4 regions of the Rhizobium sp. BK312 genome follow, and region 1 is predicted to be linked to each of the others. Evidence: predicted binding sites of a transcription regulator. Region 1 holds the regulator's gene; each other region holds the start of a gene.
The links. Region 1 encodes LexA, which represses DNA repair genes until DNA is damaged. Its sites were predicted from a motif close to TGTTCNNNNTGTGTTCNG; they were not measured.
Positions count from the first base shown of each region.

Region 2: the regulator LexA is predicted to act here: its motif matches at 1,899-1,916, upstream of dinB (DNA polymerase IV).
Region 3: the regulator LexA is predicted to act here: its motif matches at 1,497-1,514, upstream of FHT85_RS15960 (2'-5' RNA ligase family protein).
Region 4: the regulator LexA is predicted to act here: its motif matches at 2,916-2,933, upstream of recA (recombinase RecA).

Region 1 covers NZ_JACHZP010000009.1:101,602-106,424, reverse strand. Annotated here, with positions in the region: gene FHT85_RS30600 (DUF4131 domain-containing protein) at 1-105, shown strand, start outside; gene FHT85_RS23625 (ComEC/Rec2 family competence protein) at 175-1,974, shown strand; gene lexA (transcriptional repressor LexA) at 1,955-2,677, opposite strand; gene FHT85_RS23615 (VOC family protein) at 3,098-3,985, shown strand; gene kdsA (3-deoxy-8-phosphooctulonate synthase) at 3,982-4,821, shown strand.
Region 2 covers NZ_JACHZP010000004.1:11,431-16,253, reverse strand. Annotated here, with positions in the region: gene FHT85_RS12405 (Orn/Lys/Arg decarboxylase N-terminal domain-containing protein) at 1-649, shown strand, start outside; gene FHT85_RS12400 (GNAT family N-acetyltransferase) at 671-1,231, shown strand; gene FHT85_RS12395 (hypothetical protein) at 1,270-1,587, opposite strand; gene dinB (DNA polymerase IV) at 1,955-3,070, shown strand; gene FHT85_RS12385 (helix-turn-helix transcriptional regulator) at 3,084-3,959, opposite strand; gene FHT85_RS12380 (MFS transporter) at 4,073-4,823, shown strand, end outside.
Region 3 covers NZ_JACHZP010000005.1:226,237-231,059, reverse strand. Annotated here, with positions in the region: gene mug (G/U mismatch-specific DNA glycosylase) at 1-496, shown strand, start outside; gene FHT85_RS15970 (methylated-DNA--[protein]-cysteine S-methyltransferase) at 543-1,106, opposite strand; gene FHT85_RS15965 (hypothetical protein) at 1,246-1,383, opposite strand; gene FHT85_RS15960 (2'-5' RNA ligase family protein) at 1,595-2,206, shown strand; gene FHT85_RS15955 (SulP family inorganic anion transporter) at 2,216-3,859, opposite strand; gene FHT85_RS15950 (LysR family transcriptional regulator) at 3,949-4,823, opposite strand, start outside.
Region 4 covers NZ_JACHZP010000001.1:156,827-161,649, forward strand. Annotated here, with positions in the region: gene alaS (alanine--tRNA ligase) at 1-1,597, opposite strand, end outside; gene recA (recombinase RecA) at 1,772-2,857, opposite strand; gene FHT85_RS00825 (carbohydrate kinase family protein) at 3,097-4,041, shown strand; gene FHT85_RS00830 (pseudouridine-5'-phosphate glycosidase) at 4,088-4,823, shown strand, end outside.

The DNA.
Region 1 (4,823 bases):
TCCTATGACAATGGGCGCTGGCGCTATGTCGTCCGCGTCGAGGCAACGGAAAAACCCTCTATCCGCCGCGCGCCGCAGCGGGTTACGGTCTTCGTGCGCAAGTAGGCGGAGCCGTTCGATCTGGGAGATCGGGTCCGGGGCCGGGCGCGCCTGACGCCTCCGGCCGGACCGGCATTGACGGGTCTCAACGATTTTGCCTTCAGCTCTTATTTCAACGGCATCGGCGCGAATGGCTTTGCCTACGGAACGCCGGAATTATTATCGCCATCCGGTGACAATGCTGCCGGCTCGTTACTGGATGCGGCCGATATCTGGCTCGCTGGCCTGCGCAACAGCATAGGCGACCGCATCAGGCAAACCTTGCCCGGAGATACCGGCGCCTTTGCAGCAGCGCTTGTCACCGATGAGAGACGTGCGATCTCGAAGGATACGACCGAGGCTCTGAGAATTGCCGGCCTGACCCACATCATCGCAATTTCCGGTCTCAACATGGCGTTGTCGGCTGGCATCTTCTATGTCGGTCTGCGCTATTTGTTCAGCCTGTTTCCCGGTGTCGTCCAGGCTTGGCCGACGAAGAAGTTCGCAGCCTTCGGCGCGCTTCTAACGGTAACGGCCTATTACCTCATTTCCGGATTCGGCGTCTCCGCCGAACGCGCCTTCATCATGATGGCGATCATGCTGGTGGCCGTACTTTTCGACAGGCCATCCATCAGCTTGCGCAATGTGGCGCTCTCAGCCATCGTCATCCTAGTCTTGTCACCGTCTCAGGTACTCGGTCCGAGTTTCCAGATGTCTTACGCCGCTACGCTGGCGCTGGTATCAGGCTATTCGCTCTGGAAACGACGGCGGCATCGCGAAAACATCCTGCCGCGCATCCGTCTGTTAAGTCCGCTACTGTTCATCACGCGCTTCTTTGGGGGCGTGATGTCGACCTCGTTCATCGGTGGTGCGTCGACGGCCATTTTCTCGATCGAGCATTTTCACCGGTTGGCGACATATGGACTTGCTGCCAACCTTGCGGCCATGCCCGTCGTCTCTTTCATCGTCATGCCCTTCGGTATGATGGCGATGCTGCTGATGCCTTTCGGAATCGATGGACCGTTCTGGAAAGTCACCGGTGAGGGACTGGAGCTTGTGATCGCTATTGCAAAAACGGTGGCTGGGTGGGGAGGTGACATTACCTTTGGCCGCCAGCCCGGCTGGCTGATGCCGACTTTCATCGCTGGCTTCCTGATCATGAGCATGCTGCGGACCCGGCTTCGCCATCTGGGCCTGTTGCTGCTGCTGTCATCTGTCGGTGTGGCCGCGTTCGGCTCTGGTGTGCCGAAGCCGGATCTGATGATCTCGGAAGATGGCATTCTCGTTGCCTTGCGCCAGGACGATATCCTCGCCACCAATCGCGAGAGACCGCAGGCCTTCATCTTCGAGCAATGGCAAAAAGCACTGGTCGCAGCCGAACATCAACCGCCGACCATGCTTCCGACCGATAGCCGGCTTCCGCAGATCAGCAAGACGGATCGGCATAAGCGACTAAATAACGAGGAGCAGAAGGCAGTCCGCATCGCAATGGAAGAAGCTTTGGACCGCACCATGCAAGGCAGCTTTGCCTGTCAGAAGGGAGCATGGTGCCTCGCCATGCTCGAAAACGGCGCGATATTGGTCACCATCGAGAACGCAGCCTATCTGCCCGCGGCTTGCGACACCGGGAATATTATCGTGACGCCAATCCGGCTGCGGCTGGACCATTGCCGTTCCGGAGCAACGCTCATAACCGGTGCGACATTGCGTAAAACCGGCTCCATCGAAATGGTGCTTACCTCAGACAAGCCTATTATATCAGCCGCATTCAACAACCCGCAGCGCCCATGGACCAGGCATCGAACCTATGATTGGCGCACCGGCAAATTTGACGCGCCAATTGCGAAGGCACCACCAGTCCTGGACAATTCACCGGTCAGTGATAGCGACGAATAAGGCCGACGAGCTTGCCCTGAACCTTGACGCGATCCGGCCCGAAGATGCGGGTTTCATAGGCTGGGTTCGCGGCCTCCAGCGCGATGGAGGCACCCTTGCGACGGAAGCGCTTCAAGGTAGCTTCTTCATCGTCGACGAGTGCAACGACGATATCGCCGGGATTGGCCGTGGTCGAATTGCGGATAATGACCGTATCGCCGTCGAAAATTCCGGCGTCGATCATCGAATCTCCTCGAACTTCAAGCGCATAATGTTCGCCGGAGCCGAGCATGTCGGCGGGAACTGTAATGTCGTGCGTATTGTTCTGGATGGCCGAGATCGGAACGCCGGCGGCGATGCGGCCCATCACAGGTACGGACGCCGAGCCGTTGTGATCGTCATTTGCCACTTTCGACGGAGCAGGCGGGGCAACGGGCTGTGGCTTGCCGAGGCTGCCCTCGATGACGCTGGGCGAAAAACCGCGGCGCTGTTGCAGGCTCGGATTATAGGCGTCGGGAAGCTTGATGACTTCGAGCGCTCTGGCCCGGTTCGGCAGTCGGCGGATGAAACCTCGCTCCTCTAGCGCCGTGATCAGGCGGTGAATGCCGGATTTGGATGCCAGATCCAGTGCATCCTTCATCTCGTCGAAGGATGGCGGAACACCGGATTCCTTCATGCGTTCGTGAATGAAGAGAAGCAGTTCCTGCTGCTTGCGCGTCAACATCGTCTTGGAACCCCAGAATCAAGAAAAGCCGTGAAACAAATCCAGAACGGACACTATATGTTCCATATGTGTTCCGCAAGTGCTTAAATTTCGGTAAAGCCTTGTGGGGTCAGTTAAATAATTACCATTTGCGAATAGATCGGATCGGAACATCGAGGCGCCATATCTGCGTTAACCCATGGAAAAATATGAGAAATGCCGCTCTGTTCGCTTCCAGGGCCTTGTCGTTCAGTCCGTGCGCCCAGCATTTGGATCAAAGTGCCACACTACTGCATAAGCCGGCTATGGGAGAGAATCAGCAATCACGTTTGCGAGATCGCCTTCAATCCATGTCGTGTGCTTCGGGATGTTCCGTCCTTCCATCTTGAATTGCTTGGGGGATGGGCGCAAATCTGCTTCCGCAAGCAAACAGGAGAAGCCATGATTTCGTCTCCGCATCCGCTGGATCATCTCGTGCTGCCGACCGTCAATATCGCTCTGGCGCGCGAACGCCTCGGCAAGCTCGGTTTCACGGTGGCTCCAGATGCGCGCCATCCCTTTGGCACTCAGAATGCCTGCGTCTTCCTTGCCGATAAAACCTATCTCGAACCTCTGGGCGTCGCATCTCCGGAGCAATGCGAGAAGAGCATCGTGGATGGCAATGTTTTCGTCGCGCGCGATCAGGCTTATCGTTTCCGGGTGGGGGATGATGGCTTCTCGGCCGTGGTATTCGGTACGGATGATGCGGTGGCGGATGACAAGCGTTTCAACGCGGCGGCGATTTCGGCGGGGCGAATGCTGGATTTCTCCCGTCCGATGAAGATGCCGGATGGAACCGAAACCACGGCAGGCTTTCGTCTTGCCTTTGCCGCCGATCTGCGCGCGCCGGATTTTCTCGCTTTCTGCTGTCAGCGCATCAATCCGCTGCCGGCTGATCGCAGCGCGCTCGAGCGTCACGAGAACGGCGTGACTGGTATCGCGCGGGTAGCGCTTTGCGCGCCGAAGCCGGCGGTCTATCGCGGTTTCTTCGAAGAGGTTGTCGGCGCCCCACGCATTATGGAGCATTCCTTTGGCCTGACAATCAGGACTGCCAATGCCGATCTGGAGATTTTGACGCCGGAAGGAATGGAGGCATTCTATGATCTGCCTGTTCGCACGAATGATCCGGGGCTCAGGGCGCGGGCAATCCTTTTCAAAACGCGCGATCTTTCCGTGACATCGTCGCATTTCACTGCTAACGGCGTCACCTATACGCGTAAGAACAATCGTCTATTGGCGAGGTTGGCGCCCGGTCAGGGCGCATTGTTCGCCTTTGAGGAGATAAAATGAGCACAAATTCCGAAGTCACCGTCGGCGAGGGTGCCTCCAAGGTCCTTTTTTCCAATACTGCAAAGCTGTCGCTGATCGCCGGTCCCTGCCAGATGGAAAGCCGCGACCATGCTTTCATGGTTGCCGGCGTTTTGAAGGAACTTTGCGGCAAGCTGGGCATCGGCCTCGTCTACAAGTCCTCCTTCGACAAGGCGAACCGCACATCGCTGTCTGGCAAGCGCGGCATCGGGCTGGAAAAGGCGCTGGAGGTTTTTGAAGACCTGAAGAAGGAATATGGCTTCCCGGTCCTGACCGACATCCACACGGAAGAGCAGTGCGCCATCGTTTCCAAGACGGTCGATATCCTGCAGATCCCAGCTTTCCTGTCGCGCCAGACGGACCTTTTGGTTGCCGCTGCCAAGACCGGCCGCGTGGTCAACGTCAAGAAGGGCCAGTTCCTGGCGCCATGGGATATGAAGAACGTGCTTGCCAAGCTGAACGAAAGCGGCAATCCGAATATTCTTCTTTGCGAGCGCGGCGCCTCCTTTGGCTACAATACGCTTGTTTCCGACATGCGCTCGCTGCCGATCATGGCGGCGATGGGCGCGCCCGTCATCTTCGACGCGACCCATTCCGTGCAGCAGCCAGGCGGACAGGGCGGTTCGACCGGCGGCGATCGCCGGTTCGTCGAGACGCTGGCGCGCGCCGCCGTTGCCGTCGGTGTCGCAGGCGTTTTTGTCGAGACGCATGAGGATCCGGACAATGCACCATCCGATGGCCCGAACATGGTCTATCTGAAGGATATGCCGCGGCTTCTGGAGAAGCTGCTGGCCTTCGACGCCATCGCCAAGGCCTGAAA
Region 2 (4,823 bases), on a different contig from region 1:
GAAATACACAGAACACGGCATACCGGCGCCGGTGGTTGCGCAATATCTGCGTGAAAACCGTATCGTCGCGGAAAAGAACGATCTCAATTCGCTGCTCTTCCTCCTTACCCCCGGTGTCGAAGCCAGCAAGGCCGGCACTTTGATTAGCGGCCTTGTCGCCTTCAAGAAGCTTCATGACGACAATGCGCTACTGGAAGAAGCAATTCCGGAATTCTATCGCCGCCGTCCGGGCCGTTATGCGGGCGTGCGCCTGCGCGATCTCTGCGCTGAGATGCATAATTTCTTCCGCCAGGCCGATGTGAGCGCGCTGCAGACGAAGCAGTTTTCCGCCGAACACCTGCCGCCGATCGCCATGTCGCCGCATGATGCTGCACGTTGCCTTGTTCGCAACGATGTCGACTATCTGCCGATCGACGCCATTGCCGGCCGCATCGCAACGACGCCCTTCGTCGTCTATCCTCCGGGTATCGCGACCATCGTGCCGGGCGAGCGCCTGACGGAGCAGGCAAAGCCCATGATCGACTATCTCAAGATGTTTGAAACCTGCTTCAACACCTTCCCCGGTTTCGAGGTGGAAATTCAAGGCCTCTATCGCGAGATTGATGCAGCCGGCAAAATCCGGCTCTATACCTACGTCGTCGCGGAATAGGCTTGGAATTCAGGTTCGGACATGAAGCAGGATAAAACAATCATCGTTCGCCCGTCCCGGGAGAGCGACGTCGATGCCATGCTGGCAATCTATCGCCGCCATATTCACCGCGGCGTCGAGGCTGGAGTTGATGATAGCGATACGCCGCAGCCGGACGATCTGCGCGAACGGCGCAAGAATTTGAAGGACAAACGCTTCCCGCATGTCGTTGCGATCGAGGGTGAGAAGGTCGTCGGCTATGCCTATGTGGTGCTGTTCCGCAAGCGTCCGGCCTATCGCTATACCGTCAAGCATTCGATCTATGTGCATCACGACCATGTTGGCCAAGGCGTCGGGAGCCTGCTCATGCGCGGACTGATCGACGCCTGTGCCGCGGCCGGTTTCCGGCAGATGATCGGCTATATCGATGCCGACAACGCGGCGTCGCTGGCCTTGCACGAGCGCTTCGGCTTCGTTCGCGTCGGCCTGCTGCCGGCGGTTGCCTATCGTTACGGCCGCTGGGCCGACACCGTGATGGTCCAGCGCTCGCTCGGTCCCGGCTCAACCACGCAGCCGCCTCCGCCGCCGCTCTCCACCCGCTGAAGCAGAAGGGGTTGTTGCCGGCCGGCAAAGCCGCTGGCTTATACGGGCTGCTGCATTGGAGCCGGCATGAAGCCCAAAACAAAGTCTATGACCTTCGACGAGGACATTTCGCAGGGCTTGAGGACGAGGCTTGCTTCGGAGAGCACATAGAGATTGAAGCTGACGATATCGGCCCCGCCAAGCTCCTCGCCATAGAGCCAAACTCGCTTCTCGTCAGGCGATCGCTTTACCGTCACACCCCAGGGGCGATCTTGAAAGCGCCCCTCCGAATAGCCGTCAGACAGCTTCGCAAGCGCATGTTCGAAGTCCGACAATTCGGACGCCAGCAGCGCGTCGTTCGTCATGGCGCCAGGCATTCGTCACATATGCCGCAGCCGTCCTCATCCATCTTCCGTGCCGATCGGTGCCTTCGGCAGCATAGGCACGCGGTTCCGCTAGATCGAGATTCCTCGTCATGCTCGGGCGGAAGGATTTCCATCGGCAGGTCGGAAAGGGGTTCGGTTGCGTTTTGGCCCATCTTGAGGCTCCGTATTGGGGGATGGACAACAGATAAGAAGCCTCGAAGGCATCTCAAGGTGGCACTTGCGAATGACTGTCACAGAGCGATTTTCCCGCGTCTCTCCGGTACGACAACGGAGCCGGTTTGATATCGTGATCAGGGATGATATGTTCTGTATTTGTTTCAGATTCTATAATTGAAGAGTCCATGCTTGAACCTGCAGCATGATGACCGAGATCGTCATGAACGACACCAACACAAACCCTGTTCGGAAGATCATCCATGTCGATATGGATGCATTCTATGCGTCGGTCGAACAGCGAGACAATCCCGAGCTGCGCGGCAAGCCGCTTGCGGTCGGCGGGTCTGCGGCACGCGGCGTGGTCGCGGCCGCAAGCTACGAGGCCCGCGCCTTCGGGGTTCACTCGGCGATGCCTTCGATCACGGCGAAGCGCAAATGCCCGGACCTGATTTTCGTGCCGCCGCGCTTCGACGTCTACAGGGCAGTGTCGCAGCAGATCCGCGAAATCTTCGCCGAATATACTTCGATGATCGAGCCGCTCTCGCTCGACGAGGCCTATCTCGACGTCACCCAGAACCACAAGGGCATGGAGATCGCCACCGAGATCGCGCTGGAGATCCGGACCAAGATCAAGCAGGTCACTGGTCTCAATGCTTCTGCCGGCATTTCCTACAACAAGTTCCTCGCCAAGATGGCAAGTGACCTCAATAAGCCCAATGGTCAGGCTGTCATTACGCCGAAGAACGGGCCGGCCTTCGTCGAAACGCTTCCCGTCAAGAAATTCCATGGCGTCGGACCAGCGACCGCCGAGCGGATGCACAAACTCGGCATCGAAACAGGGCTAGACCTGAAGTCGAAATCCCTCGCCTTCCTGCAGGAGCATTTCGGAAAGGCAGGCCCATATTTCTACGGTATCGCCCGCGGCATCGACGAGCGCCAGGTAAAGCCCGACCGGATCCGCAAATCCATTGGCGCGGAAGATACGTTCGCCGAGGATATCGACGATCTCGAGCTGGCGACGGCAGAGTTGCGGCCCTTAGCACAGAAGGTCTGGCGCTACTGCGAAATAAGCGGTTTCAGCGCCAAGACGGTGACCGTGAAGATCAAATATTCGGACTTTACCCAGGCGACACGCAGTCGGACAAGCTCCTTGCCGGTCGCAGACGGCGGCGCCGTTCTTGAGACAGCCTCGGCGCTTCTGGCAACCGTTCACCCGTTTGCCCGGCCGATCCGGCTGCTTGGCATCACGCTTTCTTCCTTGACAAACGAAGAGGCCGACGATGGGAGATCACAGCCTCAGCTCGATCTTGGCATCTGAAGGAGGCCACCGCTCAGCAAGACCGCTTGCGCTTCATCATCGCGTTCAGCTTCTCCACCCCGGCTTCGTCGACGGGTGTATAGACGATCATGCGGTCGTCATTGCTGGGGCTTGCCCACCAATTGTTGGATTGCAGCGGCAGGATCGTGCCATCCGCCAGCCGAAAACGCTTCACGGTATTCTCGATGCCCTTGAGCTGATAGCGATCCCAGACGATGCGGAACTGATCGGAAGCGCTCATATAGCGTTCCAATTGCCGCTCCCAGCTCGGATCATCGAGATGCTCGGCCATAGAGGCACGAAACAGCGCTGCCATATTGGCCAGCATCTCGTCGGGATCGGCCTGGCTTGCGCGCCAGACAGGATTGACGAGGGATAGATAGATGCAGTTCCGGTCCTCGGGCGGAAGGGCATCCAGATCGACGCCGACAAGACGGCGATAGGCCTCGTTGAAACCGCGTATATTATAGCGCTTCGTCTGGATAAGAGCCGGATAGGGACAGAGATGATCGAGAATGCGCTGGCTTGCCTCGGTGAGCGGCTCGCAGACGCGAGGATTTTCAAGGCGAGGCGGAACCGGCAGATTGGCCAGTCTGAACAGGTGCTCCGTCTCGACTTCGTTGAATTCCAAAGCATGCGCGACGGAGAGAAGCACGCGCGGCGACACGCGGATCGGCCGGCCCTGTTCCAGCTTGGTATACCAGGTAATGCCGATGTCGGCGCGCGAGGCTACTTCCTCCCGCCGCAATCCGGGTGTACGAATCCGTCCTGCTCGACCGAGTCCCAATCTTTGCGGGTCGAGGGATTCCCGCCGCCTTCGCAACATCTCACCGAGTTCCTGTGCCCGCGACAGCATCTGATTGGGGACGATATCGAGCGTGCCGTGCATTTCCATTCTCCAGCCTGACACTTTTTATACCAGTCTAAACAGGTATCTTGTACCAGTTTAACATGGGTGTAAAACGCTGTGGACTCAGTTTTGAAAATACTTTGAGGTCCCCCATGTCTTCCGCACCAATCCGGCTTGGCCAATTCGGCCTGCTGATCCTGCTGGCCGGGCAATTGCTGCTGCAACTCGATTTTTCCATCATCAATGTCGGCCTTGCCGCCATCTCGGCCTCGCTGCACGCCGGCGAGACCGAACTTGAGCTTTTCGTCGCCGCCTATGGCGTCGCCTTTGCCGTCTGCCTGGCGATGGGTGCGCGCCTCGGCGACAATTTCGGCCGCAGGCGCATGTTCGGCCTCGCCGTCCTGTTGTTCTGCCTCGCCTCCCTGCTATGCGGGGTGGCGACATCAGTCACCTTCCTCATCGTTGCGCGCGCGCTGCAGGGAATTGCAGCAGCACTCATGGTGCCGCAGGTGCTGGCGACGATCCATGTCAGCCTGACCGGACGCGATCACGCCCGCGCCGTTTCGCTTTACAGCGCAATTGGCGGCATCGCCTTCATCGTCGGCCAGGTTCTCGGCGGCTTCCTGATCTCTGCCAATATTGCCGGCTCCGGATGGCGCAGTATCTTCCTCATCAACCTGCCGGTCTGCATCCTGATCCTGATCAGCGTGTGGCGCCATGTCCCCGAAACGCGTGGCCAAGGCAGAGTTCCGGTCGACTGGTCGGGCATGATTACGCTGGCGCTGCTGACTTTGTCGGTCCTGCTGCCGACTGCGCTCGGCCCGTCGCTACACTGGAACTGGCTTTGCCTGCTCGGCTTCGTGCCGATCCTGCCGCTGGTGGCACTTCTTTGGCGTATCCAGC
Region 3 (4,823 bases), on a different contig from region 1:
ACCTGATCTTTCCGTGGTCTTTTGCGGATTGAATCCCGCGCTGACCGCGCATCGCGACGGGCATAACTTCTCGAGCCGCAGCAACCGCTTCTGGCGGGTCCTGCACCTTGCCGGCTTCACCCCTCGCCTGCTGCGGGCGGAGGAAGAGCGCGAGATGCTGCAATATGGCCTCGGCCTGACATCGGCGGTCTCCCGCCCGACGAAAAGCGCCAGCGAGCTGAAAAGGAGCGATTATATTGCCGCCGCTCCAGTGCTCGAAGAAAAGATCAGGAAGTTCACGCCGGCCAATCTGGCGTTTCTCGGCAAAGCGGCCTATGCCGCCATCAGCCTGCGGGCCAATGTCGAATGGGGGCGGCAAGCGGAAAAATTTGCGGGCGCTTCGATTTGGGTGGTACCGAACCCGAGCGGCCTCAACAGGGCCTTCGATCTGGCGAAACTGACAGAGCACTATCGCGAGGTGAAATGGGCGATTGAACAGAGCGGTTTCACTCAGTAACCGCCCTCCCGGTCCATCTTGCTTACTCCTCGGGCCGCTTTGTGGCCTAAAACCCCAGCGACTGCTGCACCGGTTTTGGCGGCGCGAGCTGAACGCCTTCCAGCTCCAGCATGCGAGCCTTGGAGTTGGAACCGCCCGGCGCGGAAAAACCGCCGATCTTGCCGCCTGCCGCCAGAACGCGATGGCAGGGAATGATCAACGCCACCGGGTTCTTCGCCATGGCCTGCCCGACATCGCGCGCAGCTTCCGGCCCTGCGCCAAGCTGCTTGGCCAATGTGCCGTAGGTCGTCGTGTGGCCCCAGCCGACCTGTCGGGCGGCATCGTAGATTTGCCTGAAAAAGGCATCCTGCTCGCCGAGATCGAGCGTGACGTCGGAAAAATCGATCTCCTCGCCCGCGAAATAGCGCTTCACCTTGGCAACCACTGCCGCGATGTCCGCGCTTGGGGTCCCGGGCTGCGCATTCGGCAAACGGCGCAGAAGCAGGCGCTCGGTCGCGCCCGCATCCTTCGTCGGCAATTGAAAACGCAGCACGCCGACATCATTCCAGGCAATGCCGCAGAAGCCGCCGGCGGTCTCGAAGATCAGGTAATTCTGGCTTGTCTCGTTCATGACGAAACCTCCCGTGTTTCCACTTGCCATGAAAATCGTCCTCGGAAGCGTCGAATTCAACCCGTTTCTTGCGAGGAAGGAGAATTGCCACCGTTTTGATGTCGGCGGCGCGGCTCTGAGACAATCGCGAGCGCGGATATCAATATCCGCCGCCGGTTGGAGGAGCGTTCAGCGTCATGCCGCCACCACTATTGCGCTCGCCGGATGTCGAGCAGGAAGCGATACCAAAGCCGATGAGAGCGAAAACAACGGCCGCAAAGACTGATCTGGTGAACATGATCGTGATTCCTTTGAGTGAAAATGGGCACGCATGCCCGAACCTGGAATGAACAGATCAGGTCGTCCTTTTATTCGATCGCTTTTTGAAACGAGGGATGTCGCCATTCTAAGTGTTCTTGTTTTGTTCTTGAAATCATAGCCATTGAGGCATATGCTTTGGAGATCGGAAAACAAAAGGAGGCAGAGCCAAACCGGCTTTGAATAAAGCCATGCAGCATGTCGATCAGTTGTCATTTAATCTCGGCAAACCGCCTATTAATCGCGAGGGTAAAAGCCCGCCAAAACGCCGGCAAGCACTCTACTTTGCCGCGTTGCCAGACCCGGAAATCGCTAGATTGGCCGCTGAAATGACCGTCGACCAAAGTCGACGAAACAGGTTGATGCGCACAGCGAGAAAGCAGGATCTTTACCATGCCTCTATCTATCCCATCGATATTGTCTCCCGCTCGCAGGAAGAAGCCACCTTCGCTGCGTTGGAGGCCGGGTCAACCATTTGCTTAAAATCGTTTCCCTTAATATTCGATCGGGCAGGCACATTCGGCAACGGCAACAACCGTCAATATGTACTCTGGTGCAGGGACGGAAACGAGGGACTAGCGACACTTCGCCGAGAATTGGATGCTGCAATGCAAAGCATGGGCTTCGAAAGCGGCATATCCAAATCGTTCCAACCTCACATGACGCTGTTTTATTGCAACCACATTCTTTCCGAAGTGATTTTGGAAGCGCCGATCGCTTGGACGGTCAAAACGTTCACGCTGGTCAACAGCTTTCAAGGCGACGGCGAACATGGCCATGTCTGGCATTGGCCATTATTCTAAATCTGGCGCTTACGGTTTCGGAACAGGTTCAACTGTCGCCATCACAGCCGCCACGGCATCATCGACGCTGAAGCTGCAGCGCTTGTCGACATCGGCGACGCCCGCGACCGTCATGAGATCGCGAACCCGGTCATGCACCCGAGCAAACTGTAGACGGAGACCGGCGCGCTGCATGGCGCCGTCGAACTCCATCAAGGCGTCCATCGCCGTGCTGTCGATATCGGAGCTTTCCTCCAGGCTGAGGATGACGGCCCGCAATCCGACTTCACTGCGGCTGCCGGACAATATCTCGCCGAAGATCGTATCGGCATTGCCGAAAAACAGGGTTTCGCCGGGGCGCCAGATGGCGATGCCCGGTATCTCGGCGGCGTCGTCATGCCTGCTGACATCGACGAAGTCATGGCTGTTGTCGAGCCGTCCCAAACGGGCGATATACGGGGATGCCAAGCGATGCATCATGGCAGCGAGCGAAAGGGCGATTGCCAGCAGCATGCCATTGAGCACGCCGAAAGCGAGCACGCCGACGGCGGCGCCCAGTGCCACGTAGAAATCGCGACGCAGACGGCGCAGCCGCAGGATGGGGCTGGGGTCGAGCGCATGCGTCAGAGCCGCGATCACGACGGCGGCCAGCACCGGCTCCGGCAGAAGCGCCACCAGTGGTCCCGCACAGGCAATCAGGATCGCCAAGCCGATTGCAGCGAAAACGGTCGTCGCCCGCGTCTTTGCCCCCGCGGCCTCACTGGCGAAGCCTGCGGAAAAACCCGCACCGACCGGCATACCCTGAACGACGGCACTGGCAATATTGGCGGCGCCCAGCGCACCAAGCTCGCGATTGATCTCCAGCGTCTCGCCATAACGCAGGGCGAGTGCACGCATCGTGCCCCAGGATTCAGCAAAGAGGATGAGGACAAGAGGCACGGTGAATTGCACCAGCCGCGAATAAGCAGCCCAGCCGGCGTCCGGCAGCGAGGGCCATTGCGGCAGGATCTCGATCGGGCCGACCAGCTTGACGCCATGGCCTTCCAGACCGAACAGATAGGAGGCGAAGATGCCGGCAGCCAGCACAAAGAAGGCGGCGGGAATGCCGGGCAATCGCTTCAGCAGCAACAATGCCGCTAGCGCGACCACGCCTACCGCGACACTGATCAGGTTCCACTGCATGACAGCGCCGAAGAGTGCGGTCGCGTAAGCCAAGATATTCGAGCCTTGCACAGGCACACCAACGAGGATCGGCAGCTGATGCAGGATGATGGTGATCGCCAATCCGAGTGCGAAGCCGCGCAGGACCGGCCGCGAGATGAAACCGGTAATGCCGCCGAGGCGCAAGGTACCGGCGATGACGAAAAGAATGCCGGCGAGCGCCACGGCGACCGTGGCAAGCCCCGCCTTGATCGTCACATCACCCGGCACGACGGCCAATGTGGCGGCGAGAATGGCAGCGGATGAGGATGTGGGGGAGACGATGGCAAAGCGGCTGCGGCCGAATATGGCATAGATGAGACATCCGACGATGCCGGCGAGGATCGCACGATGCGGCGGCAGGCCGGCGATGCCGGCGTAAGCGACCGCTTCCGGCAGCATCAGTCCGGCAACCGATATGCCCGCGACCAGATCCGCCCTGTCCACCAGGAACCAACTGCCCAGCTTCGTCATCGATCACCGACCGTAAGTGTGGTCCATCCATCTATGGATAGAGATTCGCCACGAGGCCGCAACAGAAAAATACGGGTTGGATTCGGCACTTATACGGCGCTGTCCGAGGCGTCCCGCAAGGGACAGCTTTGACCGACCACATCCGCAACGAAGTCCATAACCGCACGGATGGCAGGCGAGCGACGGAGATCGGGATAGGTGACGAGCCAGAGGTCGCGCGTCGGTGACGGGATCTCCGTCGGCAGGCGCACCAATCCTGCCTCGCGATCGCCCAGAAATCTCGGAAGCGCCACGACCCCCAGTCCGGCACGAGCGGCCTCGAGCTGGCCGAAAACATCGGTGGCGCGGAAGACGATCGGACGACCATTCAGCAGACTGCGAAGCCAGGTTTGCTGGGTCAGATGCTCCATCGCCGCATCATAGCCGATGAACACCCAGTCCTCCTCTGGCGTTTGCGCTAAGGGCGGGATCGCGTAGAGACCGAAGCGCATGGCGCCGATACGCCGGACCAAGAGATCGCTTTCCTCCGGCCTGATCATGCGCACGGCGATGTCAGCCTCGCCGGAATTGAGCGCGACGCTGCGTGCAATGCCGGCAATGGTCAGCGTGATGTTCGGATGATGGGTATGAAACAGCGCGGCTTTCGGCGCCAGGAGATGAGCAGCGATCGACGGCGGTGCGCTGACCTTGACTGCAGCGGAAAGCCCGGAGACAGCGCTTTTCGAATAACGCCTGATCGCCTCGACATTTTCCTCCATACCCGCCACCAGTTCGGCGATGGCGCGGCCATCGACCGTCAAGGGCGAGGTGCGTGGCCGCCGATCGATGAGACGCAGATCGAGCGCACGTTCCAGCGCCGCAATGCGCCTGCCGACCGTTGCGTGGTCGACCCCCAACTCGCGCGCCGCGGCAGAGAGGGAGCCGGCTCGAGCGAGAGCGGCGAAATGGTGAAGGTCCTGCCAGT
Region 4 (4,823 bases), on a different contig from region 1:
GAACGAAGAGACCCTCGCCCTTCTTCTGCGTATCGCCGACTACAAGCTTGCCATGGTCGCTGGAGATCACGCCGGTATCACCCATCTGGCCACCGGACTCGCCGTAAAACGGTGTCTGGTTGACCACGATCTGCACCTTGTCGCCGACGGAAGCGCTATCGACGGCGACGCCGTCCTTGACGATCGCCTGGATGACGCCTTCGGCAGATTCCGTGTCATAGCCCAAGAATTCGGTCGCACCGTTCTTTTCCTTGAGCTCAAACCAGATGGTCTCGGTCGCCTTGTCGCCGGAGCCGGTCCAATGCGAGCGCGCCTCGGCCTTCTGGCGCTCCATGGCATCGGTAAAGCTTGAGATATCGACACCAATGCCGCGGGCGCGCAACGCATCCTGCGTCAGGTCGAGCGGGAAGCCATATGTGTCGTAGAGCTTGAAGGCGGTCTCGCCGTCCAGGCTGTCGCCCTTATGAAGGTCCGAAGTGGCATCATTGAGCAGCGAGAGGCCGCGTTCCAGCGTTTTGCGGAAACGGGTTTCTTCGAGCTTCAGCGTCTCGGAGGTCAGCGCTTCGGCGCGCACCAGCTCCGGATAGGCACGACCCATCTGCTGGATAAGCGCCGGCAGCAGCTTCCACATCAACGGTTCCTTGGCGCCGAGCAGTTGCGCGTGGCGCATGGCGCGGCGCATGATGCGGCGAAGCACGTAGCCACGGCCCTCATTCGACGGCAGCACGCCATCGGCGATCAGGAAGGCGGAGGAACGCAGGTGATCGGCGATGACGCGATGGCTGGCGCGATGCTCGCCCTCGGCTTTGACGCCCGTTGCCTCTTCCGAGGCTTCGATCAGCGCGCGGAACAGGTCGATATCGTAGTTATCATGCTTGCCCTGCAGTACGGCGGCAACGCGCTCGAGACCCATGCCGGTGTCGATCGACGGACGCGGCAGGTCGACGCGCTGCTCTTTGGTGATCTGCTCGAACTGCATGAAGACGAGATTCCAGATCTCGATGAAGCGGTCGCCATCTTCTTCCGGAGAGCCGGGAGGGCCGCCCCAGATGTGATCGCCGTGATCGTAGAAGATCTCTGAACAGGGACCACAAGGACCGGTATCGCCCATCGCCCAGAAATTGTCGCTGGTGGCGATGCGGATGATCCGATCGTCGGAAAGACCGGCAATCTTCTTCCACAGGTTAAACGCGTCGTCGTCGGTGTGATAGACCGTGACCAGCAGGCGCTTGGCATCGAGGCCGAATTCCTTGGTGATCAGGTTCCAGGCAAGCTCGATGGCGCGCTCCTTGAAATAGTCGCCAAAGGAGAAATTGCCGAGCATCTCGAAGAAGGTGTGATGACGGGCGGTATAGCCGACATTGTCGAGGTCGTTATGCTTGCCGCCGGCGCGCACGCATTTCTGCGCGGTAGACGCCGTCGTATAGGGACGCTGCTCCAGGCCGGTGAACACGTTCTTGAACTGCACCATGCCGGCATTGGTGAACATCAATGTCGGATCGTTGCGCGGCACCAGCGGGCTCGACGGCACGATCTCGTGGCCGTTTTTCTTAAAATAGTCGAGGAAGGTCGACCGGATTTCATTCACACCGCTCATATGGGGCCCTTCAGTCCTGCGCTCAGCAACTTGCATCAAAGTCAGTGGCTTTTATCGTCCGCTCCCGGCGCTGTCCAGCCGCACGAACAAAACCGGCCGCACATCCCTTGGACAATACGGCCGGTTTCGACTTTTGGGTCTCGATCTTAGGTCGGGAATTGCTTCCCGAAGCCTTTATTCGCCAGAGGTATCGCCATCCTCGGCATCGGGGCCGCCATTCTGCAGGAAGCGATCGGCGATCAGGCCGGCATTCTGGCGCAGCGACAATTCGATTTCGCGCGAGAGATCCGGATTGTCGCGCAGGAAGATTTTCGCGTTCTCGCGGCCCTGGCCGAGACGCTGGCTGTTATAGGAAAACCAGGCGCCGGACTTTTCGACGATGCCGGCCTTGACGCCGAGATCGACCAGTTCGCCGGTCTTGGAAACGCCTTCGCCATACATGATGTCGAACTCGACCTGCTTGAAGGGAGGCGCCATCTTGTTCTTGACGACCTTGACGCGCGTCTGGTTGCCGATCACCTCTTCGCGCTCCTTGACAGCGCCAATGCGGCGGATATCGAGGCGAACCGAGGCGTAGAACTTCAGCGCGTTACCGCCCGTCGTCGTTTCCGGCGAGCCGAACATGACGCCGATCTTCATGCGGATCTGGTTGATGAAGATCACCATGGTGTTGGACTTCGAGATGGAAGCCGTGAGCTTGCGCAGCGCCTGGCTCATCAGGCGGGCCTGCAGGCCCGGCAGGCTGTCGCCCATTTCGCCTTCGATTTCGGCGCGCGGCGTCAACGCCGCAACGGAGTCGACGACGAGGACGTCGATCGCGCCGGAGCGCACCAGTGTATCGGTGATTTCAAGCGCCTGTTCGCCGGTATCCGGCTGCGAGATCAACAGGTTCTGCAGGTCGACGCCGAGCTTGCGGGCATAGACCGGATCGAGCGCATGTTCCGCGTCCACGAAGGCGCAGATGCCACCCTTTTTCTGTGCCTCTGCAATGGTCTGCAGGGCCAAAGTCGTCTTACCCGAGCTTTCCGGCCCGTAGATTTCGATGATGCGCCCCTTCGGCAAGCCGCCAATGCCGAGAGCGATATCGAGGCTCAGAGAGCCGGTGGAAACCGTTTCGATTTCGACCACGTTCTCGTTGGAGCCGAGCTTCATGATCGAGCCCTTGCCGAACGACCGCTCAATTTGAGAGAGTGCCGCTTCAAGTGCCTTGCTTTTATCCACCGATTTGTCCTCTACAAGCCGCAAAGAATTCTGAGACATTCGATCCACCTTTAGGTTATTGAAGCCGCTCTAGCAATGTCGCCGCCGATGAGAATTCTGTACTCTATTTGTTCTCTTATCGCAAGAGCACAACAAGCAATTGAAAGAAAAAGATAAAATGATTTCCGTTCTACTTTTGTTTTCTTCTTTCTTCCCAGATACTTACGGTTATGGAGCGGCCAATTCACGCATGTCGCCGCCCCGCTCGATTCGTCTTTTCGACTGCTGAGGATAACCCTATGGCGAAAAAGATTCTCGTTCTCGGCGGCGCCCATATAGACCGGCGTGGCCGCATCTTCGGCGAGACGGCGCCCGGCGCCAGCAACCCCGGCGCATGGTTCGAGGAGCCCGGCGGCGGCGGCTTCAATGCGGCGCGAAATCTCGCCCGTCTCGGCTTCGACGTAAAGCTGATCTCGCCGCGCGGCGGCGACCCCTCCGGCGAAATGGTGGCCGAGGCTGCAAGCCACGCCGGCATCGACGACAAGCCCTTTGTCTTCCTCGATCGCAAGACGCCGAGCTATACCGCGATCCTCGAGAATGACGGCAATCTGGTCATCGCGCTTGCCGATATGGAGCTCTACAAGCTCTTCGTTCCGCGACGCCTCGCGATTCGCGCCGTTCGCGATGCCTTCGATGAAACCGACCTCATTCTCTGCGACGCCAATCTGCCGGCCGAAACCTTAGGCGCAATTGCGGCAAGAGCTGCCCTATGCGGCAAACCGGTCGCCGCTATCGCTATCTCGCCGGCAAAAGTGGTGCGGCTGAAGCCAAGCCTTGCCGGCATCGACCACTTGTTCCTCAACGAAGCCGAAGCCGCGGCGTTGACTGAAATGCGCCCGGAAGACCCACGCGAATGGGTGAGCGCTTTGCGGGCGCTCGGCCTGCGCAACGGCGTGATCACGCGTGGCAAGCGCCCCCTGATCGCATTCTCGCGTGATATCGTGGTCAGCTTACAGCCGCCTATCGTCGAAGATGTCGCCGATGTCACCGGTGCGGGAGACTCGCTTGCCTCCGGCGTTCTTTCGGCGCTGATGGCCGGCCACGATCTCGCAGAAGCCGTCCGTCATGGCGCGGCAGCGGCGGCAATCACCGTCCAGTCCCCCTATGCGACGGCAGAAAATCTCTCTCCCGAGCTGCTAAAGACAGTGCTGGCCCTTGTTCCCGAGGCCGATATTCTGTCATGAAGCCTGTTCAAAACGCGTATATTGTTTCAGTGAATTGGAAACGACAATGACCCAGCCTATCTCGCCCCTGCTTCCGATCTCCTATTCGAAGGAAGTCGCTGCCGCAAAGCTCCGCGGTGCGCCGATCGTTGCGCTGGAATCGACGATCATCACCCACGGCATGCCCTATCCTGGCAATATCGAGATGGCTCGTAGTGTCGAGGAGATCATCCGGCAGGAAGGCGCTGTTCCGGCGACTATCGCCGTCATTCACGGCACGCTGCATATCGGCCTTGAGCCGGAAGAACTGGAAGCCCTTGCCAAAACGGAAGGCGCGATGAAGGTTTCGCGCGCCGACATCGCCTTTGCGATCGCCGAGCGCCGCACAGGCGCGACCACCGTTGCCGCCACGATGATCGCGGCCGCCCGCGCCGGCATTAAGGTTTTCGCCACCGGCGGCATCGGCGGCGTCCATCGCGGCGCCGAAGAAAGTTTCGATATTTCGGCCGATCTTGAAGAGCTGTCCCGCACCGGCGTCATCGTTGTCTGCGCCGGCGCCAAGGCGATCCTCGATATTCCGAAGACGCTCGAAGTGCTCGAAACCCGTGGTGTTCCGGTCGTCACCTACGACAGCACCGAGTTCCCGGCCTTCTGGTCGCGCTCCTCCGGCCTGGCGAGCCCGCTGACGCTGAACAGCCCGGCTGCGATCGCCAACTTCCAGACGACCCGCGAGCAGCTCGGCATCGATGGCGGCATGCTGATCGCCAATCCGGTTCCAGAAGCCGACGAGATCCCGCGCGAGG